4 regions of the Paenibacillus sp. GCM10023252 genome follow, and region 1 is predicted to be linked to each of the others. Evidence: riboswitches for the same ligand, from Rfam matches in the RefSeq annotation. Region 1 holds a riboswitch; each other region holds the start of a gene.
What was found. Region 1 has a riboswitch for cyclic di-AMP ahead of ACFO9Q_RS09200 (hypothetical protein). Riboswitches for the same ligand answer to the same signal wherever they lie in the genome.

Region 1 (8,041 bases):
AGAACTCATTGATCCTTCACCTCATCCGTCCGTTATCGGAGTGTCAAATGTTCAGCAATTGGGCCAAGCACAATCGCCGGCAAGAATGTTAATGCGCCAATTAAGAGTACTGTACCGATCAGGAGACCAGTGAACAGCTTATTGTCCGTGCGGAACGTACCGATCGTCTCAGGCACCCATTGCTTCGAAGCGAGCGAGCCCGCTACACCGAGCATGGCAATCATGGAGATATAACGGCCGAAGAGCATTACTAGTCCCGTCGTAATATTCCAGAACGGCGTATTGTCTCCAAGTCCCTCGAAGCCGGATCCATTATTGGCTGCGGAGGACGTATACTCGTACAGTACCTGCGAGATGCCATGATAGCCTGGATTCGTAATGGCCGCCGTGCCCACATCCGTCATTAAGGCAAGCGCGGTCGGCGCCAGGATAATGAACGGATGAGCCAGTATCGCGATGGCGATCAGCTTCATCTCTCGGGGCTCAATCTTGCGTCCTAAGAATTCAGGGGTTCGCCCCACCATCAATCCGCAGATGAACACGCCGAGGATGGCATACATGAGCATATTGATTAATCCGACACCCTTGCCGCCGAACACGACGTTCAGCATCATCTCCGCCATCGGAACCATCCCGCCTAGAGGGGTCAAGGTATCATGCATATTGTTAACCGTTCCCGTCGTCGCTGCGGTCGTGACCGCTGTGAACAATGATGACTGTGCAATGCCGAATCGGACTTCCTTGCCTTCCATACTGCCCTGGGAAGCGTCCACGCCAAGAGCGTTCATGACCGGGCTGCCCGCCTTCTCAGCCGTGTAGACCGTAGTCAGGAACACCAGGAACAAGATCATCATCGCGGAGAAAATAACCCAGCCCTGCTTCTTATTCTTAGCGAACAAGCCGAACGTATAGGGGAGAGCTGCCGGCAGCGTCCACATCGCTAGAATCTCCAGCACGTTCGTCAGCGGACTTGGGTTCTCGAATGGATGCGCGGAGTTCACTCCGAAGAAGCCGCCGCCATTCGTCCCTAGATGCTTAATGGATTCAAGCGAGGCGACGGGACCTATTGCGATCTGCTGCACCGCTCCCTCAAGCGTCTTGACCGTAAGCGTCGGATCTAGCGTCTGTGGAACTTGCAGCGCCACGAGGACAAGTGTAAGGATGAAGGAGATCGGCAGGAAGATTCGTGTATGTGCCTTCACGAAGTCCTCGAAGAAGTTGCCGATTGTCTTGCCCTTGCTCGTAATTCCCCTTACGAAGGCTATAGCTACCGAGAACCCGGTTGCTGCGGAGGTGAACATCATCATCATGATGACCGCCATCTGCGAGAAGTAAGTCAGCGCAGATTCACCGCTGTAATGCTGCAGGTTCGTGTTCGTCATGAAGGAGATGACTGTATTGAAGGTCAACGTTGATTCCATATTACCGATATCATTCGGGTTGTAAGGCAATGCGTTCTGCAGCCTTAGAATCAAGTAACTGACAGCGGTCAGCACAATGTTGGTTATGACGAAGCTGAGCGCGTACTTCTTCCATCCCATCCCCGCTCTGCTCTTCAGTCCAAGCAGGCGATAGATGACTCTCTCCGTTCCTCCGAATACTCGATCTTGCTTGCTCTGCTCATTGGAGAACACGTGATACACGTAGGTTCCCACCGGCTTCACCAGCAGTATAATTATCGCGATAACAATCGCAATCTGCAGGACATCCATTCTATATTCCTCCTAATCGTAATGACAAGCCTTGAAGGCCGCTTCGCAAGTGTTCCTATGCTCTAGAACTTCTCTGGATGAATTAAGGCGTAGACGAGGTAGATGAACAGCAATCCCGTCACTACAAGTACGAAGATCATCGCGTGTCCCCTCCATCCTCTACCACCTTGCCGCACCAATGCAGGAATCCTGCTACTAGGATGAAGCTAACGATCAAGGTTCCTATCATGTACACATCCATCATAAGAATGACCTCCCTATTCTATGGGTTATTCCGATTCAGATTCATTCAGCAAGAATCCAACCTCGCCCGTTCGTGTGAAAATAATATGATCTGCTCCAAGCCCCCGATAGATGGCTCTAGGATTAAAGCTCTCTGTAATGACATAAATGGGCTTCGACGTCCATGACCTGCAGCATTGAATATATCTGCAGCTCAAGGCGAGGCTGCTCTCGAAGATATACTTGCAGGCTTCATTGAATCCGGCTACAACGATGGATTCTCTCTCCAACGGATATTCCTCCTATGGTTAGAAGGCAACACAAAAGAAGCCGCAGGAGAATAGAGGAACATCTCCCGCGGCTTCTTCAAGGCACAGCAAAGCTGCTGCGGCGAAGAATCGCGATGTATGTTGCCTCTCCCGAGTACGCTTACGAGGTTAGCTGACGGATTCGGGCGTGAGAGTCGCCCTACGCTTGGCGGCAAGCCAAGCGATTCACCCCATGAACAGCATCTCATGACAAGATTGCTGCTCGTTGGTTCCCCCGCTCCTGCACTGAACCTGCAGGATTAAGCGATAAAGACTTTGTTAGCAAATTCGTAAAATAGGTTAGCCTGCGAATTCGGGTGGTGAGAGACACCCTGCTTCCAACCGGACTCCATGGTGTCCAATCGGAACGAACACTCCAGCCTAGACTAGTTCGACTCTCACATCGTTCCAGCCGAGTCAACCATGAATCGAATCTTACTCCTGAAGCGATTCACCTGTCTAGGAGGAATAGAGGGGATATTAGCCATATTTTCAGCTGAATCCGTCCATAACTAGCGCTTACACTACTCTTAAACTCTAGAATGCTTACTAATTCATAGGTTTTTCTCTCGATTTCATAAGTAATATAAAAATAGGCAGGTTCAAAAAAATAGTGAGAAATCAGACTTCTCGAATTCATAGAAAATCGGAGCATAAACGAGTTATTTTGAGAATTAGCTGCGTTAGCTTCTTGCCAAAGGCATCATTCCAAAAATATGGCTTCACAGCGGGTAAGGCCGTTATTGGGAGGTTAGACAAACCTAGCGGTCAGCAGTATGATATACGGCGAAGTCCATACGAAATTGAAATCGCTGAATTCTTACCAAATGAAGCGGGGGAACCAACTCGAACGATAGAGATGTAATCGTTCATGGGGTGAATCTGGAGCTAGTCTCCAGTAGGGCGACTCTCTGGCCCGAATCCGACAGCTAACCTCGTAAGCGATGAACCCCTAAAGGAGAGATGATGTTATGACGTTCAGATTAGCTATGCCCTCACCAGAACCCCTGCCTGTCCCTGACTCTCGTTATGAACCACTGCGCATTACGCACATTGAATGCTATGTCGTTCCTTCTCATTGCTTAAACAACCAAGGCTTCCGAGCTGTTCTGAAGGTGACCACCACTGAAGGAACCTGCTGGAGTGAGCTTCCTGTTCTTCATCAAGACAGACCAGGAGACTGGATGATGTGGTGTGGATGCTTAATGAAGGGGATAGGTGTGTATGGCTGTGTGCCTGAGCATTCTCTGAACTGTGAATGCAGGCACGAGCTGCAATGGCAGCTCTATGACCAAGCTTTATCTCATATCGTAACCCCTGCACATCAACCTCCGTGGACAACGGACTATGATGAGAAGGGGTTATTCGAGTCTTCCCTATTCTATGCCTCATTCTTCTAGTTCTACTTGAACCAGCCCTTCTTGCGGAACAGTAGGAACATGATGAGACCAATCATGGCCATAATTCCAATGACGATGAAGTAACCCCCCTTCCAAGTCAGTTCAGGCATGTAGACGAAGTTCATGCCGTATATTCCGGCTATGAAGGTTAGCGGCATGAAGATGGTTGTGATGACGGTTAAGGTTTTCATAATGCGATTCATTCGATTGGAGTTAATGGACAGGTAGCTGTCGCGCATGTCTGATGTCATGTCCCGGTTCTGCTCAATCATCTCGGATAGCTTCAGCAGGTGGTCATAGATATCGGTGTAGTAGAGATGATGCTCCTTCAAGCCTTCGATTCTCTGAGAGTTGACGACTCGGTAGAGCAGATCTCTCATCGGCACAATCGTTCGGCGCAGCTTGAGCAGCTTCGACCTAATCTCGAACACTTGGTTCATGAGCTCCTCGATCGGCAGATTCGCTTCATTGCTGTCAATCTCGCTCAGCTGGTCCTCCAGGTAATGCACGCTCGGGAAGTATTGGTCCACCAGCTTGTCCATGACCAAGTAAGCACAGTAGATGGGCCCGTTAATGCGAAGAATCTCATTGTCACAGATGCGCGACCATGCTTCATCCATCTCCTGCAGCTCATTATAGTGGAATGTGACGACATAGCTCGGACCAACGAACATATCAACCTCTGCGGCCTTCAGCGTCGACTCTGAGATTGCATGCAGCACGAAGAAGTGCATATCTTCATAATGATCGACCTTGGGACGCTGCAGCACATGGAGACAGTCCTCAATCGCAAGCGGATGGAAGTGGAAGTGGCTGCTGAGCAGCTTAGCCTCCTCCTCAGTAGGAGCATTGAAGTCTACCCAGTACCAATCGATATCCGGTCCAGTCAGCTGCTCCAGAGGCAGGTCCTGCTTAAGTATCAAGTCAGTCGTTATCGCTAATGTACGTATCAATGGCTTGGGCTCCTCCGGGCGTTACTACAATCTAAGTACAGAATAACATGTGTCGTTGTATGACAAAAGGAAGGAAATAACATCAATCCTTATCGGGCAGCTCGATGAGCTGAAGCTCCTCATTGAACCACAGCTTATAGCTGATGGAGCTAAGCAGCATCGCTGTAAGGGCAGCTGACGAAGCGAGCAGGAACATGATGAGCATCTGGTACCTGACCGCTTCGATCGGGTCTGCACCTGCTACGATCATCCCCGTCATCATCCCTGGAAGCTGGACGAGTCCGACAGTCTTCATCGCATCCAAGGTCGGGATCATACTTCCTCGAACGCCTCTTCTAATCGATCTCTTCATCGCCTGCTTCGCAGTAGCTCCCAGAGCTAGCAGCGCCTCAATCTCCCCGCGTGCGGTATCCATCTCCCGCCTCATCTGATTCAGATACAGTCCGCATACAATCATCGAGCTGCCAATAATGATTCCGCTGATCGGGATAATATGCTGGGCTTCCGGCTCAATCATTCGAAGTCCCAGAAGCAGAGCCATCGTAATCGCTTCGGTGCATAACAGCGCAGCAGCGATCCGAACTCGAATGCCCCTCAGCTGTCTAGCCTTACCGCCTGCATTCCAAGCAGCTACAGCAATCATGCATGCCACGATTAGTACAATAATGATCGGCTTCTGCGCTGAGAATACGGCATGCAAGACGTAGCCGATGAATAGCAGCTGCACGGCGGAGCGGACGGTTCCAATGGCAATCTCCTTCTCCAGCCCAAGCTTCTGCTTAAGCGACAGCACGGCAGTGACGGCTACGAATATAAGAGTACACGCTAAGGCGAGATTGGAGATGCTGCCCCTCCCCCTTCCCTGTGCAGATTGTGTAGGAATGCTCTTCCTGCTTCGGACCTCGGCCCTTGGAAAAAATCGCTCGAAGCTGTCTGCTCCAGCAGCGCCCCTTCGCCAAGGAACCAGACCTGTTCGCTCACCGTGCGTGCCTGCTCAAGATCATGCGTAATCCAGATCGCGGAAGCTTGATGCTCCTTGAGCCAATCGTTCAAGCAGCTCTCCACGGCTGTCTTGGAGCCGGGATCCAGTGAAGAGGTCACCTCATCGAGCAGCAGCACCTCAGGCTCCAGCATTAAGGTGCGGATAAGCGCCACCCGCTGCTTCTCTCCTCCCGACAGCTCGCTGGCTGGCTTGCTGAGGTCAAGCTTGCCTAAGCCTGCTGCAGCGATAAGCGATTGTGCCCGTTCTTCATTGTAGGGGATGCCATGCAGCACACTGGCCATTCTTAGATTAGCCTCCACCGTACCTTGCAGCATAACAGGCTGCTGAGCCACATAAGCCACCTTGCGGCGCCAGTCATTCGGCCTCCATTCATTCATGGGCTTGCCATGAAGCGAGATGGTTCCGCTGTCCAGCGGAATGAGCCGTGCTATGAGGCGAAGAAGCGTACTCTTCCCTTGCCCCGATGCGCCTAGGAGCGCTACTCTCTCCTTCTGCTGAAGGACTGCTGTCACCCCAGCGAACAGCTGCTCATCACTGTCCTTCTTCCGCTTCATCACTTGTTCAAGCTGTAATAGATTCGTCATCTGAATCCTCCCCTCTTTTAGTCCTGTTAGTTCGTGCTACTTATTTACACATTCGTAGCACAATGATAAGATGTGAATTAAGCTTACATATCTTATATGTAGAAAAGAGGACGAGAACAACATGCATATTCCTGATGGCATTCTCGATGCCAAGGTATGGCTCCCTGCCGCTGCGCTAAGCGCTGCTGTGCTGGCTCGAAGCGTCAAGCATACGACCGCACAGCTTGAGCATCGTGCTGTACCGGTGATGGGCGTTATGGCTGCTTTTATTTTTGCCGCGCAGATGATTAACTTCCCTATACTAGGAGCTGCAGCCTCGGGACATCTCATGGGAGGCGCGCTCGCCGCTATTCTATTCGGATTCTGGCCGGCTACGCTGATCATGACGACCGTCGTCATGATTCAGGCTCTCCTGTTCCAGGATGGAGGCATAACTGCGCTTGGCGTGAATCTGTTGAATATGGCTATTCTATCCCCAGCTATTGCAGCCATGACTCATCACTTGCTGCAGCGAGTGAAGCTTAACCGGTCGGTGAGCGCATTCGCAGCCGGGTGGACCTCTGTCGTTGTTGTGTCGGTTGCAGCTGCGGCTCAGCTCGCCTTATCCGGCGCAGCCTCCTTCGCTCATGCTGCTTCCGCCCTGTTGTTCTGGCATTCCTTCATCGGAGTTGGAGAGGGTCTCATCACAGCTGTCGTCCTGCCGTTCGCCCTTCGTTCATTCTCTCACATTCCGCATAAGGAGACCTTAACCTATGAGTCGTAAAATCTGGCCTTGGCTCGCAGCTGCCTTGTTAATCGCCGGCGTGCTCTCGCTGTACGCATCTTCTCACCCGGACGGCTACGAGAAGGCAGGCGAAGAGGTAGGGTACATCGAGTCTGCAGCAGCCTATCTCCATTCCCCGCTTCCCGATTATACCATTCCGGGACTAAGCTCCGCGCTCTCTGGAAGCCTAGCTGGCATCCTTGGCGTACTGGCTACCTTCTTGTTATTCCTTGGCTTAGGCAAGTGGATGGCAAGACGGAATAAGAAGGAATAAGGAATGACCAGTACGATTATTACTCATCCTCCCCTTCGGATAGCAGGGGCTATACTTGCCATTGCAGCAGGCGTTTCCATCGAGGGAGTGGGAACGCTTCTTTATTTGCTTGCTTGGGGTGCACTTTGGCTGGCAGCATTCCGAGTGCCTTTTTCTAGCTTTTGGAGGAGAGTTCGTCTCCTTGCTCCGTTCTTTTTGTTTTCTGTTATTTTTTTCAGCTTGTATGGCGGTGCGCCTTATTATATGGAAGCGGGTCCACTGACGTTGTCCGTCAGCGGGGTCGAGCAAGGCTTGCGTTATAGCTGCCGATTATTGTTCTCCCTAATGATGATTACCCTCATGCTGCACGGACTGCCCTTATCTGTATTCGTCCAGTCGCTCATCAGACTTAAGCTGCCAGCCCTGCTGTCCGAGCTTATCTTATTCACTCTCCGTTATATGGAGGTCATTCGTGATGAAGCATTCCGACTGCTGCGCGCGCTGCGGAGCAGAGGGATGCACGTTCGCAGCTTCTACTCTATCTCCTATTATCGAATGCTGTCCAGCTTGCTGGGCAGTCTACTTGCTCGTTCCCTGCATAGATCAGATCGGGTCTACTCAGGCATGCTGGCGCGGGGCTACCGCGGGCAGATGGTAACCGGGGAGCTTGCCCCTGCTGCTTGGAGGGATTGGCTGCTTATGCTGCTGCTTGTTGTCCCCGTGTATGTATTGCTGCTGCTTCAGATCATATAGAGAGTAGGTTTGATGTATGACGTCTTTGTTTGAATTTGATGAGGTCTGCTATCAGTATCGCAAGGACAGGCTCCCTGCCTTGAATGGGCT
Region 2 (8,041 bases), on a different contig from region 1:
TGTCGCCTTCCTCCCAGCAATGGCGCGCACTTTCCTCTATTTCAAGCGGGCATTCGCCCCGTGCACAACTTAATTCCATTTTAGCTAATATTCTGTGAAAAGCAAACATATACATCCACTAGATGCTTGTCAACGGGAGGGAAAAGTTGAATGACTCCACGCCATGTCACACGATTAGCGCTCTTCTTGCTTACTGCGATCCTGCTCGTATTCTCCCTGCAGGGCTTCGGGGATGCTTGGCTGTCCCAATATACGTATGCCTACGCGCCAGCCACGAAGGCCAAGCCCTCTCCTCCTTCCAATACGGCCAAGCCTCCAGCCGCGGCGCAGGAGCCGGACTCCGTCATGCAGCCGAAGCCGGTCGCGCTGAGCAAGCGCGTGACGGAGTATCACATTCAGGCTAGCCTGAACGAAGAGGCGAAGACGATTACCGCCGAGCAGTCCGTGACGTGGACGAACCCTGGGCGCAAGACGGTCTCTGAGCTATATTTCCACCTATATCCCAACGCCTTCCTCTCTGACAAGTCGACGTTCATGCGCGAATCCGGCGGGCAATTGCGGCAGGACAAGGCCACCTCGGATTCACTGGGCTATATGAAGCTGCTGACGCTGAAGACGACGGAGGGCGAGACACTGCTCCCGCGGCTTCATTACGAGCAGCCCGATGACGGCAATCACGACGATTATACGCTGGCCAAGCTCCACCTGCCCGTCCCGGTTGAACCGAACAAGTCGGTCACGCTGCGGATGTCCTACGAGGTGAAGCTGCCGGAGGTGTTCGCTCGCATGGGCTATTCAGGGGACTTCATCATGGCGGGGCAATGGTTCCCGAAGCTGGCGGTCTATGAGACCGCAGGGACGCGCGGGCGCAGCTCGGAGGGCTGGAATGCGCATCAATATCACGGCAACTCGGAATTCTACAGCGACTTCGGCATCTACAGCGTGCGCATCAAGGTGCCGGCGAAGTATAAGGTCGCAGCGACCGGCTTCCAGACGAAGCCGATCGAGACGAAGGACGGGCTGAAGATCTACCAGTTCTACGCTGACGATGTGCATGACTTCGCTTGGGCAGCATCTCCTGACTTCGTCTATGACGAAGCGGCTTATTCGACGAAGGGTGTGCCGGGCGTCCGCATTAAGCTCTATCTCGACCCTGCCCATGCTCATCTGAAGGACCGGTATATGCATGCTGCCAAGACCTCCTTAGCCAAGTATGCGCAGTGGTATGGCGAGTACCCCTACTCGACTCTCTCCGTCGTCGTTCCTCCGAAGGGCGGGAACGGAGCGGGCGGCATGGAGTATCCGACGCTCGTCACCGCCTTCGCTGCGGAGCATGATAATCCGGGCTATGACCTCGAGCGGACGGTCGTCCATGAGATTGGCCATCAGTATTGGTACGGCATGGTCGCATCGAATGAGTTCGAGGAAGCTTGGCTGGACGAGGGCTTCACCTCCTATGCCGAGGACAAGGTGATGGAGAGCGAGTACGGGGTGGAACCGAATCTGCGGGTGGAGTCCAGCTACATGACCGATCCTGCCCCGCTTAAGCAGTTGTCCTGGTCATATGACGACAACAATCACTATGCCGAGAATGTGTATATTCGGGCGAAGCTGGTGCTGGTCGGCATGGAGAAGCAAGTCGGCACGAAGACGATGCAGAAGATTATGCGAACCTACTTCAGCAAGTACAAGTTCCGGCATCCTTCGACCTCGGATTTTCAGAAGGTGGTGGAGGGTGTGACGAAGACGAAGTGGACGAATTACTTCAACCAGTATGTGTATGGGAATGAGATGGCGGACTTCGCAGTGGACACGATTCAGGTGAAGCCTGCAGAGAAGGACGGCAAGCGAGTGTATGAGTCAACGGTCGTGGTGTCGAAGCGCGGCGGCTCATATGGTCCGATTCCAATCGAGTTCCGCTTCGCGGACGGTAATGCGTTAACACAGCAGTGGGATGGCTCCCAGGCCCATATGCAGTTCAAGCTTATTCAGAACACCCCGCTCCTGTGGGCGGCGCTCGATCCTCAGCATACGAATGTGCTGGACAACAAGCAGATCAACAACTTCATGAAGGCCGAGATTGAGGGCAAGCAGCGGACGAGATGGAGTGTTGGCGCGGCCAAAATGCTCGAGATCATCGTAGGCGCAATTGGGTGGTAAGTATAGCGCAGGTTAGTGGAAGGAGGACGTAATAATGCTGATGACTCATATGCGCAGAGGGTGGCAGCTGGCTGTACGGCACTTTGCCATTATTATCTTCTTATTCTTGTACCAATTAATGTGGGGATTCTTCCTCTACCGCTTCGTGGATGATGTCGTAGCACCGCTGCTCAGGCGATTCCCCGACAGCTACCCTTCGAATACGGCGGTCTCTCAGTTCTTAATGGAATCGCAGTTCCAGCTCATGCGAACCGAGCTGCTGCAGCCATACGCTTGGACTCTCGGCTGCATTCTACTCGCCCGTATGCTGCTCACTCCAATCTTCAACGCAGGACTGTTCTATTCGCTGCACCATGCCGAGGAGGGCAAGGGCACGCAGTTCATGCTCGGCATTCGGCGCTGCTGGAAGCCGGTAGGCCTGCTGTATTGGACAGGAGCGCTGCTGACGCTCGCCCCTGCTTGGTGGCTGCTGCCCGCTGCACTGCGGGCGCTGCTTCAGAGCGGCTCGTCTGCGGAGCTGCTGCAGACGACGCTTCCCTACGCAGCCGGCTGGCTGGCATGGGCCGTGCTCATACACATGCTCTTCCTCGCCATGCAGCTGGGCGCAGCGTCCGGCGAGGGAGGCATACTCGGCTCGCTGTGGACCGCGCTTCGCCACTTCCTGCCCTATGCGGGCATCTCACTGCTCATGTGGGCAATCGGCGCCGGCCTCTCCGCCTTCGTCACCAGCTTATCGCTAGTGTGGGCGGGCTTGCTCGCGCTGGTGCTGCACCAGGGATTCCACCTGGTGCGCACGCTCGTCAAGGTGTGGACGGTCGCCGCGCAGCTCGACTGCTTGCAGTCCCGACGGGGGTAGCAGCGAAGTGTTACGGTGCTGCGTCTGAGATACAGTTCTACGACAATACAGAATGTGAAGGAATCGGTTACTACCTAGGTCTCTCCTTATTGGAGAGATCTTTTTTTCTATAGATTAAGATTGTGCTGCATTATCGAATAAGGGTAGGTGTATCAGAATGGGGCAAATTCACTCCTATCCGCTAACCAGCATGGGCAGAGGCACAAAAATGGGAGCAATTACATCCCTATCAGCTAACCAGCAAGGGAAGCCACATAAGATTAGGAGAACATCCCCTGGTACATCGATGCAATAGATGGCATTGGCTAATTTTCACATGATCAAGGCAAGGTTATTACACGCTTATGTTTCTTTTGCTCCTTTTCTACACTATCCCCTTCGTTCAGGGTTCGTTCTCTCTCCTTTTCTACACTATCCCCTTCGTTCAGGAATAACTAATTGCACATATTTTTGGATTTCAAGACACTCAGAATCTATGCAAACCTTAAAAAACAGCCTTCACTGCACCGATTTACCACTCTCCTGACGGAAGGGGATAGTGTAGCAAAGAACGCAGAACTTACCCCTCTCCTGACGGAAGGGGATAGTGCAGCAAAGGACGCGGAACCCATCTCTTCAATGGCTTCCTTTCATCTGGCCCCATCTAAATATCAATAAAAAGACCCAGAAGCCCACCGGCCTCTAGGTCTTTTCTCTCTTTCATTTCTCTCATTTTTCTCCCGATTGTCGAATCTTGGAATGATAGATTAACTCCCATACGATTCCCCAACATGCCTTATCCAGCCTGCCTTCTCAGCGTTTTCCCCTACATATTAACAATGCAAGCGCTTCCTACACCCCTCATTCCTAACATGAGAATTATTAGAATTTCCCAACATTTGCAGGAGAACTGTGAAAAAGATCGAATATTTAGCCCAGCAAAAAAATACTGCCGAATTCCGATTGATGGAAACGGGGGAACCACACTGGGTGAATTGATTTTGGGCAGCACCATCCTCCTTAGGGACTAGATGCCGGATAAATCATAGGGATCCTTCAACCGAACCCCACAGCTAACCTCGTAGGCATTGGAAGGAGCTTCACCATTGAAGAAAGTTACAGCACTGCTTATCGGACTCGCGATGCTGCTCGCCTTCCAAGCTGGGAGCGCATTTGCAGATTCCAAGATGGACGGCATTATCAAGGATGTTCTTGGTACGCCGTACAAGTACGGAGGCACGACCACGAAGGGCTTTGATTGCTCGGGCTTCACTTCTTATGTTTTCGACAAGATGGGAATTGACCTTCCTCGCTCGTCGAAGTCACAAGCTGGAGTTGGCAAGAAAATCGCTAAGAGCGATCTGATTGCAGGCGACCTCGTATTCTTCGAAACAGGCGGCAACGGAATCTCACATGTAGGCATTTATGTTGGGGACGGAAAATTTGCACATTCATCATCCAGCAAGGGTGTGACGATCAGCAAATTAAGCGAATCCTACTACACAAATAACTATGTTACTGCTCGCCGAGTCATGAATACCGCTACATTCGAGAAGTACGCTGACGAGTAGGCCATCTAACGAAGTAATGGTAGTCCTCATATTTTTTACAATAAAGCCGCTGCGGTTTGTCTGCCAGGACAAGCTGTATGCGGCTTTGTTGCGCTTGGATACGTTATGGTAGAGTATACGAGAGAGTAGTAGAGTTGTTTCAACAATGTTGCTAGCAAAAAAATAGAGGGGTGTCGAGGTGTATGTACTTATTTACCCACCGCAAGGATCTGCGAATCACAGATCTTAGAGCGTTCGACTATATTATTCGCAACCATAAGGACCCTGGCCTACATCTGCTTATCCTCGATCCGGCACTTACTACTAAGGAACGGCTCACCGCTCACAGCGGCCGATCCTTCCTAACCCATGCAGCTCAGCTCATCGCCCAGTATGCCGATGCCGGCCAGACGCTTCATCTCTTATATGGGCAACCTGCCGACATTACAGCAGCACTCCTTGGTGCATATCCAGCCATCGACGAGGTAATCGTCCATGCAGACTACACGCCATACGCCAGACAGCGCGATGAGCAGCTCCAGCAAGCCACCCGCCACGCCGGGCGCAAGTGGCTGCCCCTCGCCGATGCTCCGCTGGCGGATCTCGAAGAGTTCCACACCTTCGCTCGGCGCTCCGAGCCTTACAAGGTGTTCACGCCCTTCCACCGCATGTGGAGCACCTACATGCAGCAGCACTACGCGCCAGCGGGCCGCACCACGGTCCGAGACCTGCACACGGTCGGCAGCCTCGACAGCGGCGTAGCCGCGCGCTTCGCGCTGCCGCCGGCCATTGCGGCAGCGCTCGCCGAAGGCGCCGAGCGCGCGGCAGCGGGCGCGGCGCCCGAGGCGCAGGGCGAGCTCAGCCGCTTCGTGCGCGAGCGGCTGTCCGCCTATGGGGAGCGGCGGGATGATTACGCCGCCGCAGGCACGAGCGGGCTCGCCCGCTTCTTGAACGCCGGCGCGATCTCCGCTCGCGAGGCGTATGAGTCCGCGCAGGGAAGCTATGGCGCGGACACCTGGATCCGCCAGCTCGCATGGCGGGACTTCTATCTGTACCAGGCGATGTTCCACGAGAACTTCTTCCGGTACGAGCATCTTGTCGACCAGTCTCCGCTGTCGGATCGGCACTTCGAAGCGTGGGCGACCGCCCAGACCGGCGTTCCTATCATTGATGCCGCTATGACCCAGCTGCTGCAGACGGGCGAGCTGCCCAATCGGCTGCGCATGGTGACCGCCATGTTCCTGACGAAGAATCTGCTCTGTCCCTTCACGCTAGGCGAGCAGCACTTCCGCCTTCACTTAAGCGACTACGACAACACGCTCAATCGCGGAGGCTGGCTGTGGAGCTCGTCCCTAGGCTACGACGCTGCGCCTTACTTCCGTATTATGAATCCAGTGACGCAGTCGCAGACGCATAACCCGAGCGGGGACTATATCAGACGTTGGCTGCCGGAGCTCGCCCATCAGTCTGACCGGGATATTCATCTGCCAGAGCCCCATGCCATAGTCGATGTGAAGGCATCGCGGGCAAGGGCCATCGAAGTGTACAAGACTATACTTGCCTAGACACTGTCATGCCCGGCCTCCTGGCCTTCTGGGCTCCTGAGCTCCTGGGTTGCTGGGCTGCTGCTGCGTCTTCCGTATCTTTTTTTTGAACCAAGGGTGCCTATCACCTTCGCCTCCCGAATCTGCTTACTTCAGTATCATCTTATACGGCACGAAGGCTAGCACCAGCGCCACGACTGCGAACGCGAGCATCTGCTCCCAGGATAGAACTGCCAGATACGTATTATAGCCCGTATGTTGCACGGAATAGACCGACCACCACTCCTCTCCGGTGGAGTAGAATAACGAAGAGCAGAACCATAGCAGGAACAAGAGCAAGGCTGATGATAGGTAGATCGATTTATTACGCATAACTGGCAAGCCTCCCATACGTGAATGACGTTGTCATGATCTGTTGTCTTCATCTACACTATAAGACGGCTCATCCGCTGTGAAAGTTACTGCCAATATAAGGATGTTGCACCCACTAATACTTGCATCATTTTAAAAAAAAAAGCATGCCGGCACTCCTGCCCGCATGCTTCTTCTATTTGCCAGCTAGCTATGGCCGGCCAATTGCCGGCCCTGCTTCCTGCCTAATGCCAGCAGGACGAGCAGAATAACGAGCATGCCTGTGACCGTGAAGGCCATCATCCACAACGTCGTACCTGCCTGATAACGGTCCATCGCCCACCCTGTGGCGCGCGGGAGAAGCGCCCCTCCCAGACCTCCGAAGGCGACAAGCAAGCTTGTCGTTCGCTCCGTCATTCCCGGAATGAGAGCATTCGCATATACTAGACCAATCCCGAAGATGCCAGAGAAGCAGAGGCCGCTCAGCCCGACGAAGACGAGCATCCAGCTCACATCCTTCATGGAAGCCATGAGCAGGAATACAACCGCAGCGCTGGCCGTTGCTCCCAGCAGATAGGTGCCGTATCCGACCTTATCCGCCAGCCGCCCCGCGAAGATACGTCCTGCCACAACCATGCCCCAGAATAAGCTGAGTACCGTTGCCGCACTCGCATCATCCATGCCTGTCCGCTCAATCAGCATCGACGGCAGATAGTTGGAGAAGCTCATCTCTAGGCCGACATAGATGAGGAAGAAGACAGCCCCGACGATTAGGAGAGGCCATACTCTTCGATCGTAGCCTGCGGGCTTCCTATCCCAAGCTCCTTGCGCAGCGGCGGGTCTGCCCTTGAAGCTGATCTTGTCGTTCAGCTTGCCGAAGGACGCCGTTGCCCACAGCACGAGCGTCAGGATAGATAAGCCAGTGAGGATCGGGAAGGACAGCTGCCATAGGTCTTCCCTAATGAGATACGCCGCCGTAACTGGCATAATGAGTGCCCCAATGCCGAAGAACGTCTCGATCAAGCTCATCGCGGACGCCTTGCCCTCCGACAATTCGATAATCATCGCACCGACTACAGCCTCGGTTAGCCCGAAGCCAAGGCCAGCGATGGGAGCGAACGCCAGCATCCAGCCCCAAGGCAGCATGAAGCTGTAGGCCGCTTCACCGACGGTCAGGCATATCAGCGCCAGCAGCACGCCGCCTCGCTTGCCTATTCTAGCCGTAATGGATGGTGCTAGGAGCACTCCGACTAGGAACCCTAAGAATTGATTCATAATCCACTGTCCGCCGTCTTGGTACGACAGGTCATACTTGTCCATCATGGATTCTAGGACGGCCCCGCCGATGACATGAGCAAGTCCGATGACCAGATAAGATAGACATCCAAGCCAGATTAATTGACGCATACCTTCTCCTTGTTCTAAGCAGATTCACGTTGTCAGTATGACCCCATGATAACATGGAACATAGGAACTTGGTATAATAGCCATAACCGACCGCAGAGGAGAATAGACCCCATGAACAAGGCAGCGGCTAATGAACGAACGCATGAGCTCCGGATTGCCCCGCTCACCTCTAAGTTAGCTTGTGAATTATGTGA
Region 3 (8,041 bases), on a different contig from region 1:
TGCTTATTTTTTATAGATTGTTATAACGAATTCACATAAGCATTAGTTGATTATGATTCTCACTCTTCTATTATATAAGGAGATCTGCCCATGCTTGAGGAAATGCAAGTATTCGCTGCGATTGTGGAGCAGTCCAGTATGAACAAGGCATCCGCTGTACTGAATCTGTCACAGCCCGCCCTGTCCCGTAAAATAGCGAAGCTGGAAGAAGAGCTCGGCGCTCAGCTGTTCCGCAGAATCGGCAAGAGACTGGAGCTGACCCGTGTCGGGCAGATTACTTACGATTATGCCCTGGAGCTGCGTAAGCTGCATCGCCGTTATATTACTGCGGTCAGCGAACACAAGGAGTCCGGCCGAACACCGCTGACGATTGGCGCGAGCCTGACTACTCTTCAGACGACGCTGCCAGACTTCATTCAGTCTCTGACGGCGGCTCATCCTGAGTTCGACATTAAGGCGATAACAGGCAAGACGCATGAGATCGTTACGCTCGTACGCGACCGCAAGGCGGACATTGGCATTGTGGCGTCGATGATTGAAGATACGCAGCTCACTTGTGTCCCCTTGTTCGAGGACCATCTGCTCCTGGTGCTGCCTCGGAATCAAGTCGTGACCGATCGAGGCAAGCTGACTATTCAGGATCTGAACGATATGCCTATGATTCTATTCTCCAAGGGGACCTGGTATCGGATATTGACGGACGAGCTGTTCCACAAGTATGAGCTGCAGCCAGATGTTCGAATGGAGATTGACTCCTTCGAGGCCATCCTGCGACTGCTACACACATGCCGGGCGGCTACTCTGCTTCCGAAGTCGTACTTGAGGACGCAGCTGCTGGATGATAATGATCTTGCCGTCATCCCTCTGGCCGAGCTGGAGGAGACGAAGCGGACAACCTCTCTCATTCATGCTGATTCAGCTTCAGCAGGCCCCGTCGTACGAAGATGGCTGGAAGAGCTTCCACGATTCCTATCGGGCGGCTACACATAGACAAGGACAGCTGCCTCTAGGTTCTTCAGCAGGCCGCTGTCCTTATTATTCTCCCATATTAAGCTTCTGCATCCATTCCTAGCCGCTTCGCGACCCATGCGGTTGTACTGGCCTGGACCAATATGGTCATCAGTATGGCCATGAGAGTGATTGAGGCGATAATGTCCGCATGCTTCACACCCATTCCGATAATGATGCCGGATAGAGCCGCAGGAATGACCCCCGTCTCCCTTACCCACATCATGAACAACAGCTCTCGCCCTGTCCACTTCGCCGCTCTGTCGGGAAGGGCACTCGCAAGCACGGTGAGCGGGCGAGCAACGAACATGAACAGCAGCACGACAGCAAGGCTCTGCAATCCGTACTCCAGCATGAGTGCAAGATCGGCCTGACTGCCGAGCAGAACGAAGATAAGCATGCGCATAATAACGGTCATATTGTCGGAGAAGTGAACGAGCTCCTGCTCCCGTGCCTCAAGATTAAGCTTCACAATGGCTGGATTGCCCCATACAAGCCCCGCTACGAACGTAGCCATGAACCCGCTGACATGAATATAGTCACCTAAGAGATACGCTCCAAGAGCTGTTACGACCATAGCGATGGTCGTATACTCCTTAAGAATACCAAGCTTCGGATGGACAGCCAGCAGCACGATAAGCACTCCGACGGCCGCTCCAAGCAAGATTCCTCCTGCAGCTGTCCTCACGAACTCCCACAGCAGGGGCCCCGCTTCAAGAGCCGACTCACCAGTTACCGCGGCGAGCAGAGCGAAGGTAATAATGGAGCCCGTTGCATCATTGAAGGCAGATTCACTCTCTACTGTCTCCCTCACCTTCTTCCGTATCGTAACCTGACGGAATACCGGGATGATTGAAGCAGGATCGGTTGAAGCGATGACCGAGCCTGCGAGCAGCGCATAGAGCCACTCTATTCCGAACAGATAGTGAATAGCCGCACCTGTTACCGCTATAGTAATCAGCACACCTGGGACACTAAGCAGCGATATCGTCCACTTCACCTTCTGCAGTCCTCGCAGACTAATATTACGGCCTCCATCGAACAGAATGAGGACCGAGCCTACAGTGAGCACCAGTTGATTCACGACTGAAGCGCTGCCCTCATTAATTAAGTGAAGTCCTTGCCCAAGCACCATCCCCATGACGATGAACAGCGCTACATCTGGCAGGCGCAGCCATGCCGCTATTCTTCCGGACAGCATGCCGAAGCACAGAACAAGCAAGAACAGCAGTACCATATGATGAATAACCGGGGTTGCTTCTGTAACCACTTGATGACCACGATCCTCTCTTAACGAATGACAGCCTCTTCGAACTCTTCAATCTGTTCGTTCGTCCCAATGACGACCATCACATCACGCTCAGAGAGCATATCTTCCGCAGTTGGAGCAATAATGATGCCGCTCGCCTTATTAATGGCCACGATGCTGCAGCCGTAGCGCGCCCGCGGGTTAATATCATGCAGGGACTTGCCATCGAGACACTTGGGAACAGCAAGCTCTGCAATCGTATAATCCTTAGACAGCTCAATATAATCCAGCAGATTCGGCGACACGAGCTGATGAGCGACACGAATGCCCATATCCCGCTCGGGATAGACGACCCGGTCGACGCCAAGCTTCTCTAGCACACGCCCGTGAAGCTCGCTGATGGCCTTAGCCACAACCTTCTTCACACCAAGATCCTTAAGCAGGATAGTTGTCAGTATGCTTGCTTGAATATCATCGCCGATAGAGACGACACCGCAGTCGAAGTTGCGGACACCCAGCGAACGCAGCGATTCCTCATCCGTTGCATCTGCACATACCGTGTAGGTAAGCACCTCGCTCATCTCTTGGACAATCTCTTCATCCCGGTCGATGCCAAGCACCTCATAGCCAAGCTCGACCAGTTCCTTGCCCAAGCTTGAGCCGAACCGTCCCAGTCCAACGATAACGAATTGATGACCTTTAATCATAGCTATATAAGCTCCTAACCAATTGTAATTTTACCTTCTGGATGCCGGTATAGCTCCTTCTCCGTCTTAGGACCAAGCGCATAGGCAAGCGTCAGGGGCCCGAGTCGTCCAGCGAACATCGTGAGCGCAATTATAACTCTTCCTACGTCAGATAGATAAGGAGTTACTCCTGCAGACAGCCCCACTGTGCCGAATGCAGACGTCGTCTCGAACAGAATCTTAATGAACTCCTTATCCTCCGTGGTCGACAAGATCATCGTCACGAACAGTACGAGCGCGAGGGACAGCATCGTAATCGTCAACGCCTTGAAGATGCGGTCCTTGCCTAGACGGTAACGGAACAGCACGATATCCTCCTTGCCTCGAATCATAGCGATGACAGCTCCGATCAGTGTCATGAACGTCGTCGTCTTAATCCCTCCGCCTGTCGAGCCTGGTGAAGCGCCGATGAACATGAGGATGATGGTGAAGAAGAGCGTCGCTTGTCTCAGCACGGTGAAGTCCAGAGTATTCGCTCCGGCTGTACGCGGTGTAACCGATTGGAAGAAGGAAGCGAGTATCTTCTCTCCCCAATTCAAGGACCCCAGTGTATTGGCATTGGAGAATTCGAAGATGAAGATGACGAGAGCTCCGATTGCAATTAAGGAACCTGTCATCGTCAGGACGACCTTGCTGTGCAGCGACAGCTTCTTCTTCGTCCGGAACTCCAGCAGATCCGACATAACAATGAACCCTAGTCCACCAAGAATAATTAGCAGCATGGAGACGATATTAACTAACGGATCGCCAACGTACATCGTCAAGCTTCTATACTCTCCGAATAGATCGAAGCCCGCATTATTGAAGAAGGAGACAGCATGGAAAAATCCGAAGCCTACTGCTCTGTCCAGCGGCATGTCATAAGCGAAGCGAATCGTGAACAAAATAGCTCCAGCTAGTTCAATCGCCAGCGAGTAAAATATGACTTTGCGAATCAGCCTAACAATGCCCTCCATGCTGCTCTGGTTCATCGCCTCTTGTAGGATAAGACGCTCCTTGAGGGAGATTCTCTTGCGAAGCGCCAGAGCAATCAGGGTGGCCATCGTCATGAATCCGAGACCGCCGATCTGAATGAGCGTAATAATAATAATCTGGCCTGGTATGGACCAGAACGTCCCAGTGTCTACGACTACGAGCCCTGTTACACAGGTCGCAGAGGTAGCCGTGAATACCGCATCAAGGTACCGAACTCCCTCCCCATTCGCAGTGGCGAATGGCATGGAGAGCAGCAACCCTCCAAGCAGGATAATGATGGCGAAGCCCGTTACCAGGATTCGCGGCGGTGACCATGTCAGCACCTTCAGGTTCATCTTCATATGTACAATCTCCTCATCGGTTATCGGTTATCGGTAGTCATGTGTAGGCAAAAAAGAGCACAAAAAAATAGCACTGGATGCTCAAGTGCTAAAGCGATGAGTCCTGTTCCATACAGCCTGCGAGGTTAGCTGACGGATTCGGGCCTGGAAAGGCAGCCCTATTCAGCAGGTTCATATGATCCTGTCGAAATTCACCCCATGTTGCTGCGGCCATGCTTGGCTGCTAACAACAGTATGGTTCCCCCGTTTTCCTTAGGAAATTCGGCTGTGCTATTCAATTGGTTGTAACGTTAACGATTATAATCCTTATTGGCGGTTAGTTCAAAATCGTGTGAATCATAAAATGAAGGGGAATTTGTGCATATTCGGGCATACACTTGAAGTTATAGGAGGTTGTCTCCCCTCACGTCGTTATTTCTCGCTTTTATGAAAACAATGCTCTTCTTTTCATCGGATTCATTGGATCAGGAATGAAAAACTATGTTATGTTAAGCGTAAATTAAAACAGAGGTGGTCGCATGCTTCAGCCGATACAGGCCGATGAGTGGAAAAAGTACAGGATAGCCGGACTGATTGCTTTTATTATTTTCATACTTGTTCAGATTGTTCCGCAGGCTGCGGATCCCTCGCTATCAACGGCTTCGTCCAAGCTGATTACCGAAGGTGAGGCTGAGATGGCTGCCTCGGCCTTCATTCAGGAAAATCTGCATGAAGAAGCAGAGAAGCTGGAGACGATTCACCAATCCGAGAGTATGGTGTATGGATACTTAACGAAGGAGAAGCTGCTAAGTGATTACAGCGAGCAATATGACAAGCAATTCCCTACCGATGTCTATCAGGTCGAATCGAAGCTGAAGGACGGCGGCATCGGGTATATCTATGTCCATATGGAGACCGGCACAGTCGTCGCATGGCACTTGCTGGAGCCTAAGGGTGAAGGGAATCCGCTGACAGGCAGCGCTGCCCTTAAGGCAGCCAAGGAGCTTGCCGTCCAGCAAGGCTTCCGGGCAGAGGAGCTGAAGCGCAGCGAGGTTCAGAATAACGGCACAATTATGCTGTACCCGGCTGGGTATCGAATCGGCGAAGCTGCTCTAGAGATTAAGGTCCGTACGGCTTCCTCGGCCACTGGCGGTGATCCGCTCGTTACGGAGTACAAGCCGGCCTTCGTTGCTCCTTCCGACTATGTGTCCTATGTCGAGGAACAGAAGTCGATTGCGAATCTGTTGTCTGTCTGGGGCTACCTCGTCATGACAGGGGTGCTGTTCCTGTTCGCTGTCATCTATGCCATCTTGTACCGTAAGCATACTTCATTCCAGCGCGGTCTGCTGCTCACGGGCTTCTTCCTCGCCTTTTATATTGCGAACAACTTCAACATGGCGGACGGCCTGCGCTCCACCCTTGGAGAGAGCACTAATCCTGATCTGTATATGGCCATCATGATGTTCGTCACGGTGCTTACAACCGTTGTATTCGGTGCTGCAGTCTACTTCTCCCTCGTCGCTGGAGATGGACTATGGCGGGCTGCGGGACAGCGATTGTGGCCACGCTTCGGCGAGCCCGGCTATGGGGACCATGTGTGGCAGAGCATGAAGCTATCCTATCTGTTCGCCATTATTCTGCTGGGCATGCAGTCCATTATCCTGATCGTGCTGCAGCTCGTGACAGGAGCTTGGTCAACGAGCGATGCTACGCAATCGCCATACAACATGGCTCTCCCTTGGCTCATGCCCTTGCTTGCTTGGTGCGCTGCAATCTCCGAGGAGAGCATCTATCGGTTATTCGGCATCGGCCTGCTGCGCAAGTGGCTGCGCAATCCGTGGATTGCCGCTCTCATTCCGTCAGTGATCTGGGCGCTCGGACATGTTGCATACCCGATCTTCCCATCAACCACCAGATTAATTGAGCTCGTTATCCTTGGTCTCGTCTTCTCGTGGCTGTTCCTGCGATATGGATTCATCACAGCCGTATTCACACACGCCATACTGGACAGCATCCTGATGGCTGCCTCGCTGCTCTTCATGGGGACTGCGGCCAATGTGGCTGCGGCCATCTTCTACCTCGTGCTTCCGGTTCCCATCGCATGGGTCATGAAGAACTGGCGATCCAAGAAGGGTACCACACAGACAGCCTAGCTCTCTTATTCATTTCACAAAAAGCTCTGTTTCGGGTGGAATGACCCCGAATCAGAGCTTTTTGGTATGCCATACGAGAGACCTGCCTATGACTGTTCTCTAAGCGACTGCAGAATCTGTTCAGCCAGCTTCTCTCCGATCGACAGCGGCTTGAAGTCCTGGGCCGATGCTTCACGAATCTTCTTCAGCGAGCCGAAGTGCTTCAGCAGCGCCTTGCGCCGCTTCTCGCCGATGCCCGGGATGGAGTCGAGCTGGGAAGCGACCATCGACTTGCCCCTCTGCTCGCGGTGGAACGTAATCGCGAACCGGTGAACCTCATCCTGAATGCGCTGCAGCAGATAGAACTCCTGGCTGTCGCGCGGCAGAGGCACGACCTCTGGCGGGTCACCCTGCATGAGCTGGGCCGTCTTATGCTTCGCGTCCTTCACGATGCCGCACACCGGAACCGACAGACCGAGCTCATTCTCAAGGATATCAATGGCTGCCGACAGCTGACCCTTGCCTCCGTCTACGACGATTAGATCGGGCAGCGGCAGCCCTTCCTTCAGCACCCGTTCATAGCGCCGCCGAATCACCTCACGCATCGTATTGTAATCATCAGGTCCATAGACCGTCTTAATATTATACTTGCGATATTCCTTCCGATCCGGCTTGCCGTCCGTGAAGACGACCATGGCCGAGACAGGATTCGTTCCTTGTATATTCGAGTTGTCGAACGCCTCGATGCGGCGCACCTCAGGCAGACCGAGCAGGGCGGCAAGTCCATCTGCGGCCTTCACGCTTCGCTCTTCATCCCGTTCGATCAGCCGGAACTTCTCCTCCAGCATCATCTTCGCGTTGTCCGTCGCCATCGTCACGACCTCGCTCTTGCGCCCGCGCTGCGGCATGAGCACCTTCACCTTCAGCCACTTGTTAAGCGTCGTCATGACATCATCTGCCCTCGTAGACCCCTGTCCTGCCTCCTCAGGCTGCCCAGACTCCAGTCCTTCAACCTCCTGGATACCTTCCTCCTGCTCAGGCGGCAGCGGCAGCAGAATCTGCTTCGGCAACGCTGGATTGTCGCTGTAATACTGGGTTACGAACGTCATGAAGTCATCGTATTTTTCACCATAATAAGGGAAGGACGTACCATGGCGCTCAATGAGCTTGCCCTGGCGCATATACAGAATCTGAACACACATCCAGCCCTTATCAACGGCATAGCCGAAGATATCGCGGTCCAAGCTGTCCGACATCGTAATCTTCTGCTTCTCCATAACCGCGTCAATCGCCACGATCTGATCTCGGTATTCCTTCGCCCGCTCGAACTCGAGCTGCTCAGCAGCGCCTTCCATCTTGCGCTGCAGCTCCGCCTTCACAGCATCATGCCCGCCGTTCAGGAACTTGGCGATCTCACTAATCATCGCTTCATACGTCTGATTCTCAATCTCGTACACGCAAGGGGCAATGCATTGCCCGATATGATAATACAAGCACACCTTATCCGGCAGTGTCTTGCACTTGCGCAGCGGGTAGAGCCGATCGAGCAGCTTCTTCGTCTCCTGCGCAGCATAGGCATTCGGATAAGGGCCGAAGTACTTCGCCTTGTCC
Region 4 (8,041 bases), on a different contig from region 1:
AGGCCATGACAACCTGGCTCGCTTGTACCATGAAGGGTTCCATATCTGCAATGTCTACTACGGCCATCTCAGAACTGAGGGAGATTGCTTGTTCTGCCTGTCGTTCTTAAACAAATAAGGTAGTGCCGTGCCGTCCTCTGCGAGAAGAGGACGGCCTATTTTATGATCATAAAGGGGAATGCATCTGTGACTGAATCCGTAACACTACTGGAAGGCGAGAGGCTCGACGACTTAATGACGGAGAACGGCCTTCGCATCATACAGAGCAGAGAAGTGTTCTCCTTCTCCCTAGATGCCGTCTTGTTGTCCAAGTTCGCTAGCGTGCCGAAGCGGGGCAGAATATTAGATCTATGCACGGGCAATGGAGTTATTCCATTCCTGCTGACGACTAGAACGAATGCTCAGATTGATGGGGTGGAGATTCAGCCTAGACTTGCGGAGATGGCGAGAAGGAGCAATCGGCTGAATGGTCTCGAGCATCAAGTCAATATTATGGAAGGAGATCTGAAGGAGTATGTGCATACGGCCGGTTACGGAGTGTACGATGCCATTACGGTGAATCCGCCCTATATGCAGGTAACGACTGGGGAGCAGAATGAGAATGAGCATTATGCCATAGCCAGACATGAGATGCTGTGTACGCTGGAGGACGTAGTGGAGGCTGCTGCTAAGCTAGTTAAGTCTGGCGGGAAGGTAGCGATGGTCCATCGGCCAGCACGCCTCCTCGACATTGTCGAATCGATGCGCAGATGGAAGCTGGAGCCGAAGAGATTACAGTTCGTCCATCCTCGAGCTGACGGAGAAGCGAATATGGTATTAATTGAAGCAATGCGTGACGGGAAGCCAGAGCTCCGTCTGCTGCCTCCCATTATCATCTACGAATGAACCGAGCGAGTTATTGATGAGTTCTGTTAAGAATTAAGTGAAGAGTCATGTGAAGAGTTATGTGAAGCGATATGCGAAGGGCAGGTTGAAGGTTAGCGATGGTGACGGTACAGAAGAGCTATGTGGATCAAGGAAGCCGTACAAGTGGAATATTATACTTAGTAGCTACACCTATAGGCAATCTTGAGGATATGACGTTCCGTGCCATTCGGACGCTTAAGGAAGTAGATGTGATCGCCGCAGAGGATACGAGGCAGACGCGGAAGCTGGTCACCCACTTCGAGATTCCGACCAAGCTGGTGAGCTACCATGAGCACAATAAGCAGTCCAGCGGTGTAGAGCTTATTAGACTGCTGCTTGAAGGCCGCTCCATCGCTATTGTGAGCGATGCAGGCTTGCCAGCTATCTCGGACCCAGGAGCAGATCTAGTAGCTGAGGCAGTAGCACAGGGAATTGCTGTCGTCCCTATTCCGGGCGCGAATGCGGCACTGTCGGCCCTGATCATGTCAGGACTGCCTACTGAGCGATTCCTGTTCGCGGGATTCCCTCCACGGGATAACAAGACTCGACTAGCATGGCTCGAGAAGCTTCGCAAGCAAGAGGGCACCTTAATGCTCTACGAGTCCCCTCACCGTCTTCGGAAGACACTGCAAGCCATGCTCGAGGTGCTGGGCAATCGGCGCATAGCGATCATTCGTGAATTAACGAAGCGGTATGAGGAAGCAGTGCGAGGAACGATAGAGGAGTGTATGATCCGCATAGAGGAGCATCAGCCGCTTGGAGAGTATTGCCTCATTATAGAAGGGGCAGAGAGCTATACAGAGCTGCGTGAACAATATATCGAGGAAGCTGGAGATTGGTGGGCAGAGCTTACACTGGATGCTCATGTGGCACACTATGAAGCAGCTAATCTGGATCGGAAGGAAGCCATCAAGAAGGTCGCGGTCGAACGAGGACTGCCGAAGCGGGACGTCTATAATGCAGTGAATCGATAATCTGGGTATAAAAAAAGACCTTCCTGGCCGGGTTCTAGCGCAGGAAGGCATCAAGGAGTATGATAAAGGTTAGAATTAACAAGTGCGGTAAATTTATTATAACCTATTTTGTTTATTTTGTCACAGGTGAAGGCATTTCTGATAAGCAAATGTGACAAACAATTTTTCCTTTGAAGTAGGAGACGTTCTCAGCATTGCCGCAGAAGATACAAGCTGGCTCGTATTTCTTAAGCATGATCCGCTCACCGTCTACATAAATCTCCAGTGCATCTTTTTCTCCGATTCCAAGTGTACGGCGAAGCTCGATTGGAATAACAACACGGCCTAACTCATCGACTTTACGAACAATACCTGTGGATTTCATCATAATCTATTGTTTCCCCTCTCAAAGTGAAATTCGTCACTATTCGACATAGTTTTTCTTTTTATAGTACCTATAATACCAACTTATACCAGATTAGTCAACCATGAAAATACGAGTGAAAATCTTATTTTTTCAGTGTCTTACTATACAGTAAGCGCTAAAATTCTTATTATAGAATACAACAAGATCCGACGAAATGGAAATGATAATGCGACACTATTCGACATTTAATCGACATTGTGTGTCGAAAAATTGAACAAATGGGATGTGATTACCAATGAATCGGCCGCTTACGGAAGAGAAAGTGTTCAAGGACCCTGTCCACAAGTATATCTATGTACAAGATCTGACGATCTGGAATCTGATCAATACAAAAGAGTTCCAGAGATTAAGAAGAATCAGGCAGCTAGGAACCTCATACCTAACCTTCCATGGCGCTGAGCACAGCCGATTCTCTCACTCCCTGGGAGTCTATGAGATTACCCGTAAAATCATCTCTCAATTCGAGCGAAGCGGCTATCCGGATTGGCCTCGCGAAGAGAGGCTCGTCTCGCTGTGCGCAGCCCTTCTCCATGACGTTGGACATGGACCCTTCTCGCATTCCATAGAAGAGATATTCGACACTCAGCACGAGGAGTGGACCTGCCGTATTATATTAGAAGAAACAGATATCAATCGGGTGCTTCGAGAGGTATCTGAGGACTTCCCAGACCGCGTGGCTGCGGTCATTCGGAAGACTTATCCGAAGCCGATCGTCATCAGCCTCGTATCGAGCCAGATGGATGCGGACCGCATGGATTATCTGCTCAGAGACGCCTACTATACGGGGGTTAACTATGGAACCTTCGATCTGGAACGAATTCTAAGGGTACTTCGCCCTTATCAAGGCCAGATCGTTGTGAAGGAGTCGGGGATGCATGCGGTGGAGGATTATCTCATGTCCCGATATCAGATGTATTGGCAGGTATACTTCCATCCGGTGACAAGGAGCTCTGAGATTATACTCAGGCAGATCTTCCGCCGAGCGAAGGAGTTAACCGAACAGGGCTATACCTTCGGATGGATGGCGAGACCGATTGACAGCCTGATTCGGCAGACCCTATCCGCACAAGATTATTACCGTCTCGACGAGGCGCTCATTCAGACAGCCTTCATGGAATGGTCAGAGGAAAGAGACCCTCTATTATCGGACTTATGCTGCCGATTCTTAGACAGACGGTTGTACAAGTATATAACCATTGAAGAGCCGGATGAAACCTTGTTGGCTGAGATTGCAAGGCAATGGCTGCGTATCGGCCTTGATCCAGACTATCATATGGAGATTGACTTCCCATTTGACCTGCCTTACGATGTCTATCGACCAGACTCGAATAAAGAAGATAAAAAAGAAAAAGCCCCGATTTTGCTGCTGGACGGACAAGATCGAACCGCTGAAATCTCAGCAAAATCTGACATTATCCGCTCCATAACCGGCTTGCATCAAGGCCGTTATCACCTCTATTATCCAGAGGAGCCGCTTCAGGCAGCCAAGGACAAGCTGGATGGACGAATACGGGCTCTTTTTGGAATCGGGTAGAAGGTTTGCTACTATAAGAACAGATAAGCTGATCTCAATCAGCTTCCCATCATGGCTTCATAAGCAGGAGGAATGCCCGCATGACTTATTCATTCATGGACACCCATACGCACCTCGATTCGGAGAAATTCGACGGCGAACGTGAGGAGATCATCGCTCGAGCAACAGAAGCTGGCATCAGCCATCTCATCAATATAGGATTCAATCGAGATACCATACCGACCACATTGGAGCTGGCTGAGCAGTATGACTTCATCTACGCGGCAGTTGGCTGGCATCCAGTAGACAGTATAGACATGAAGCCTGAGGATCTGGAGTGGATTGAACAATTGTGTGCCCACCCTAAGGTTGTGGCGATTGGGGAGATTGGCCTGGATTACCACTGGGATACCTCCCCGAAGGATGTTCAGCAGCGCGTATTCAGAGAACAGATTCGATTGGCCCGCAAGGTGAAGAAGCCAATCGTCATTCATAACCGAGATGCGCATGAGGATGTCGTTCGCATTCTTCGGGAGGAGCATGCGGAGGAGGTCGGGGGAGTCATGCACTGCTTCTCAGGCAGCTGGGAGACCGCGAAGCAATGCCTCGATATGAACTTCTATATTTCGTTCGGCGGACCCCTTACTTTTCAGAATGCAAGAGTTCCCAAGGAAGTGCTCGGGAAGGTTCCGCTTGACCGAATATTAATCGAGACGGACAGCCCATATATGGCTCCTCATCCAAAAAGAGGCAAGAGGAACGAGTCCTCCTATGTGGTTCTCGTCGCAGAGGCTGCAGCTGAAATATTAGGAAAATCTCTGGAAGAGATAGCAAAAATAACAACCGAAAACGGAAAAAATTGTTTTGGTATTGTGTGAAAGCCCTTCAGATCAAGAGGAATTGAGACCTTTCCGGCGATAAAACTAATTTTTGCCCATAAAATCAGCGTTTTATTGCATGGATTTCCTAAAATTTCGTGAATATCGGATTTTATCGCATCTTTACAACCTAGGGCTAGGGAAGGTATGATTCATTTCAGGACATCAGTAATGTATTGTATTTCCAGTCACGCTTAATCTCCGAATTGGAGAGCGGGGGAACCAAGTGTACATAATCCGAGCAAGGGAATGAACCCTTCTCAGCACGTGAACACATGAATTCTTCTTGGGGTGAATTCTGATTCTACTGTCTATGACCGGACGGACATGTGGAACAGATAGGGCAGCTCTCTCGCCCGAACCCGACAGCTAACCTCGTAAGCGTCTATAGAGAGCGATCAACTCGTGCATCCATTTCCATGAATCTCGTGTGTCAACCCGAGAAGCCACGAAACAGATCCTCTGTCGAAGGCTTCTTTTATTTTTGAATAACTCGTAAAGCGTCGACATAGGGTTATTCATGGAGGTATGGGCAGGGTTATGTACCTGGAAAGCGTGCTTGCACGCTAATAAACCAATAGTCGCGTCATGTATCATGCGTAACACACGGCGGCGAGGCTATGAAGGAGGACCGATGAAGTGGGCATTACTCAAGTGAAGGAGACCCATGGGAAACGATCATCCAGCATGTCCAACGCATTGCGATGGAAGCATGAGAATTTGCGTTTGGTTCTACTAAGTGCCATTATCTCAATCGCTATGACTTTCATGTTTTTGGTGTTGTTGTACGGATCGGCTGATAAGAGCGTATCCGTAGTAGTGAATGGACAAGAGACCGTTGTGAAGACTAAGCAATGGGTCCTGCAACGCCTACTGGATGAACAAGCTATCACGATAGGACCGCATGACAAGGTATCTCTCCCGCTGAATGCAACAGTGAAGGATGGAGACCGAGTCGAAGTAACCCATGCGGTAGCTGTCTTAGTGAAGGCTGACGGCAAGACATCGACGGTGTACACGACAGAGAAGACAGTGCAGGCAGCGATCGAGGAATCCAATATTCCTGTTCGTAGTCAAGATAAGATAAGCCCATCCCTCAGCACAGCCATTGAGCCGAATATGACGGTCTCGGTTGTACGAGTGGATACCCGTGTGTCTGAGACACAGCGGAAAGTTCCATTCACTGTCGTGAAGAAACAAGATTCTACTCTTGCCCATGGCAAAGAGAAGCTGGTTCAAACCGGCAAAGAAGGAACCGTCGTTGAACAAGTTGAGAAAGTATACGAGGATGGAGTTCTCGTGTCGGAGAGATTAGTGAACAAGGTCGTATCCGCAGCCGCTGTCAATCAGGTCGTTGCTATTGGTACGAAGAAGGAGCAGCCTAAGATTCAGGTGCTCTCTGCAAGTTCAACCTCCATGACCAAGGGCGGACGTACTTTCAAGGCGAAGAAGATTATTAAGAACGTAACACTGACCGCTTATTCGGCCGGTGTAGCAAGTACAGGCAAGGATGTGAATCATCCGGGCTATGGCATTACTGCTTCAGGTGCAAGAGTTCAGGAAGGCCGTACCATTGCGGTTGACCCTAAGGTCATTCCGCTTGGCTGGTGGGTGTATATCGAAGGAATAGGCTTCCGCCGCGCTGAGGATACTGGCGGTGCCGTCAAGGGCAACAAGATTGACGTGTACTTCGATAGTACCAAGTATGCCAATAAGTTCGGCAGGAAGAAGGGCTTCACGGTCTATGTCCTAGGTCCGAATAAGCCAAGTGCAAGCTAGAGCGGGGATAGGCTTCGAGAAGAAGAGAAGTCAATTCTGCTTGTGAATTATTCATACGTATTTGTCAGCCAAATATGCCATGATAAGGAGAGGCAACGCCTCTTCTTTTTGCATGTTACAAGGAAGGAATGGTCTTGGTGATTAAGGAGATCATTGTCGTCGAAGGCAAGGATGACACCACAGCGATTAAGCGAGCCGTAGAGGCCGATACGATAGAGACGAATGGCTCGGCTATCGGTGAAGATGTGCTTCGCCGAATCGAGCTGGCCCAGCAGCGCAGGGGCATTATTATATTCACAGATCCGGATCATGCCGGTGAGCGTATCCGTAAGATTGTCGCGAGGCGGGTGCCGGGCTGCAAGCATGCGTTCCTTCCGCAAGAGCAGGCGTTGTACAAGGGAGATATCGGCGTGGAGAATGCTTCACCTGAAGCCATTAGGCAAGCTCTGCTGGATGTTCGAACGGAAGCGCCGGAAGGTTCAGGGGATATTACGTGGGAGCATCTCATGGATGCAGGTCTCATCGTACACCCACAGGCCGCTGACCGCAGGCTGCGGATGGGTAAGCTGCTCGGAATCGGATATGCTAATGGCAAGCAGTTCTATAAGCGCTGTACAAGCTTCCGCATCTCCAAGGAAGAGTTCGCGGAAGCGCTGCGTGAGATGGAACAGGGGGAGAGAGCATGAAGGCAGCTGAAGTAGGTACACCGAAGCGAACGAAGGAGATCATAGCGAAGTACGGATTCTCCTTCAAGAAGAGTCTGGGGCAGAACTTCCTGATTGACCAGAATATATTGCATAACATTGTAGCGGCAGCCGAGCTCGACAAGTCCAAGGGCGCGCTGGAGATTGGGCCGGGTATCGGAGCACTCACCCAGCAGCTTGCGGAGGAAGCGGGTACGGTGACTGCGGTGGAGATTGACCAGCGACTTATCCCGATACTTAGAGATGTACTGGCCGAACAGCCACATGTTGAGGTTATCCACGGCGACGTGCTGAAGCTCGACTTGAAGCAGCTGTTCCAAGAGCAGTTCTCTAAGGTAGAGCGAGTCAGTGTCGTCGCGAATCTGCCCTACTATGTGACTACGCCGATCCTGATGAAGCTGCTTGAAGAGCGTCTTCCCTTGGAGAATATCGTAGTCATGATTCAGAAGGAAGTGGCGCAGCGCATGGCAGCGAAGCCAGGCGGGAAGGAGTACGGCAGCCTTAGCGTCGCCGTTCAATACTACTGTGAGCCGAAGCTCGTCTGCATCGTCCCTCACACCGTATTCATTCCACAGCCGAATGTAGATTCAGCCGTCATCAAGCTAACACTGCGGGACACACCGGCCGTAGAGGTCCCAGATGAGGACCATTACTTCCGAATCGTGCAGGGAAGCTTCACACAGCGCCGTAAGACGCTTGCGAACAACTTGACCAGTCTTGTAGGCAAGGAGAACCGTGAAGCGCTTACAGAGCTGCTGACGGCGTCTGGGATCGATCCAACCCGCCGGGGTGAGACCTTGTCTCTTGAAGAGTTCGCCGTCATTAGCCGGGCATTCCTGGCCAAGGGCTGGGGGTAACGGAGTTCAGAAGCTGTTCATCAG

Region 2: another riboswitch for cyclic di-AMP. It lies ahead of ACFO9Q_RS19185 (C40 family peptidase); the one in region 1 lies ahead of ACFO9Q_RS09200 (hypothetical protein).
Region 3: another riboswitch for cyclic di-AMP. It lies ahead of ACFO9Q_RS02310 (TrkH family potassium uptake protein); the one in region 1 lies ahead of ACFO9Q_RS09200 (hypothetical protein).
Region 4: another riboswitch for cyclic di-AMP. It lies ahead of ACFO9Q_RS10290 (ubiquitin-like domain-containing protein); the one in region 1 lies ahead of ACFO9Q_RS09200 (hypothetical protein).

What each region holds. Positions count from the first base shown of each region.
Region 1 is NZ_JBHSHW010000010.1:228,271-236,311, reverse strand. It holds gene kdpB (potassium-transporting ATPase subunit KdpB) at 1-9, opposite strand, end outside; gene kdpA (potassium-transporting ATPase subunit KdpA) at 33-1,712, opposite strand; gene kdpF (K(+)-transporting ATPase subunit F) at 1,775-1,852, opposite strand; gene ACFO9Q_RS09200 (hypothetical protein) at 1,982-2,224, opposite strand; cyclic di-AMP (ydaO/yuaA leader) riboswitch at 2,346-2,519, opposite strand; cyclic di-AMP (ydaO/yuaA leader) riboswitch at 3,043-3,201, shown strand; gene ACFO9Q_RS09195 (hypothetical protein) at 3,214-3,642, shown strand; gene corA (magnesium/cobalt transporter CorA) at 3,645-4,595, opposite strand; gene ACFO9Q_RS09185 (ABC transporter permease) at 4,678-5,439, opposite strand; gene ACFO9Q_RS09180 (ABC transporter ATP-binding protein) at 5,421-6,182, opposite strand; gene ACFO9Q_RS09175 (energy-coupling factor ABC transporter permease) at 6,304-6,945, shown strand; gene ACFO9Q_RS09170 (PDGLE domain-containing protein) at 6,935-7,219, shown strand; gene ACFO9Q_RS09165 (energy-coupling factor transporter transmembrane component T family protein) at 7,223-7,951, shown strand; gene ACFO9Q_RS09160 (energy-coupling factor ABC transporter ATP-binding protein) at 7,968-8,041, shown strand, end outside.
Region 2 is NZ_JBHSHW010000032.1:21,827-29,867, reverse strand. It holds gene ACFO9Q_RS19195 (M1 family metallopeptidase) at 151-2,160, shown strand; gene ACFO9Q_RS19190 (hypothetical protein) at 2,195-3,016, shown strand; cyclic di-AMP (ydaO/yuaA leader) riboswitch at 3,936-4,098, shown strand; gene ACFO9Q_RS19185 (C40 family peptidase) at 4,102-4,566, shown strand; gene ACFO9Q_RS19180 (FAD-binding domain-containing protein) at 4,749-6,110, shown strand; gene ACFO9Q_RS19175 (hypothetical protein) at 6,237-6,461, opposite strand; gene ACFO9Q_RS19170 (MFS transporter) at 6,648-7,847, opposite strand; gene ACFO9Q_RS19165 (GNAT family N-acetyltransferase) at 7,959-8,041, shown strand, end outside.
Region 3 is NZ_JBHSHW010000002.1:110,103-118,143, reverse strand. It holds gene ACFO9Q_RS02325 (LysR family transcriptional regulator) at 91-990, shown strand; gene ACFO9Q_RS02320 (cation:proton antiporter) at 1,049-2,278, opposite strand; gene ACFO9Q_RS02315 (potassium channel family protein) at 2,299-2,961, opposite strand; gene ACFO9Q_RS02310 (TrkH family potassium uptake protein) at 2,979-4,319, opposite strand; cyclic di-AMP (ydaO/yuaA leader) riboswitch at 4,419-4,596, opposite strand; gene ACFO9Q_RS02305 (CPBP family intramembrane glutamic endopeptidase) at 4,838-6,451, shown strand; gene uvrC (excinuclease ABC subunit UvrC) at 6,538-8,041, opposite strand, start outside.
Region 4 is NZ_JBHSHW010000018.1:6,689-14,729, forward strand. It holds gene ACFO9Q_RS10260 (initiation-control protein YabA) at 1-118, shown strand, start outside; gene ACFO9Q_RS10265 (tRNA1(Val) (adenine(37)-N6)-methyltransferase) at 235-885, shown strand; gene rsmI (16S rRNA (cytidine(1402)-2'-O)-methyltransferase) at 984-1,880, shown strand; gene ACFO9Q_RS10275 (AbrB/MazE/SpoVT family DNA-binding domain-containing protein) at 1,993-2,247, opposite strand; gene ACFO9Q_RS10280 (HD domain-containing protein) at 2,522-3,820, shown strand; gene ACFO9Q_RS10285 (TatD family hydrolase) at 3,901-4,677, shown strand; cyclic di-AMP (ydaO/yuaA leader) riboswitch at 4,859-5,077, shown strand; gene ACFO9Q_RS10290 (ubiquitin-like domain-containing protein) at 5,317-6,456, shown strand; gene rnmV (ribonuclease M5) at 6,594-7,142, shown strand; gene rsmA (16S rRNA (adenine(1518)-N(6)/adenine(1519)-N(6))-dimethyltransferase RsmA) at 7,139-8,017, shown strand.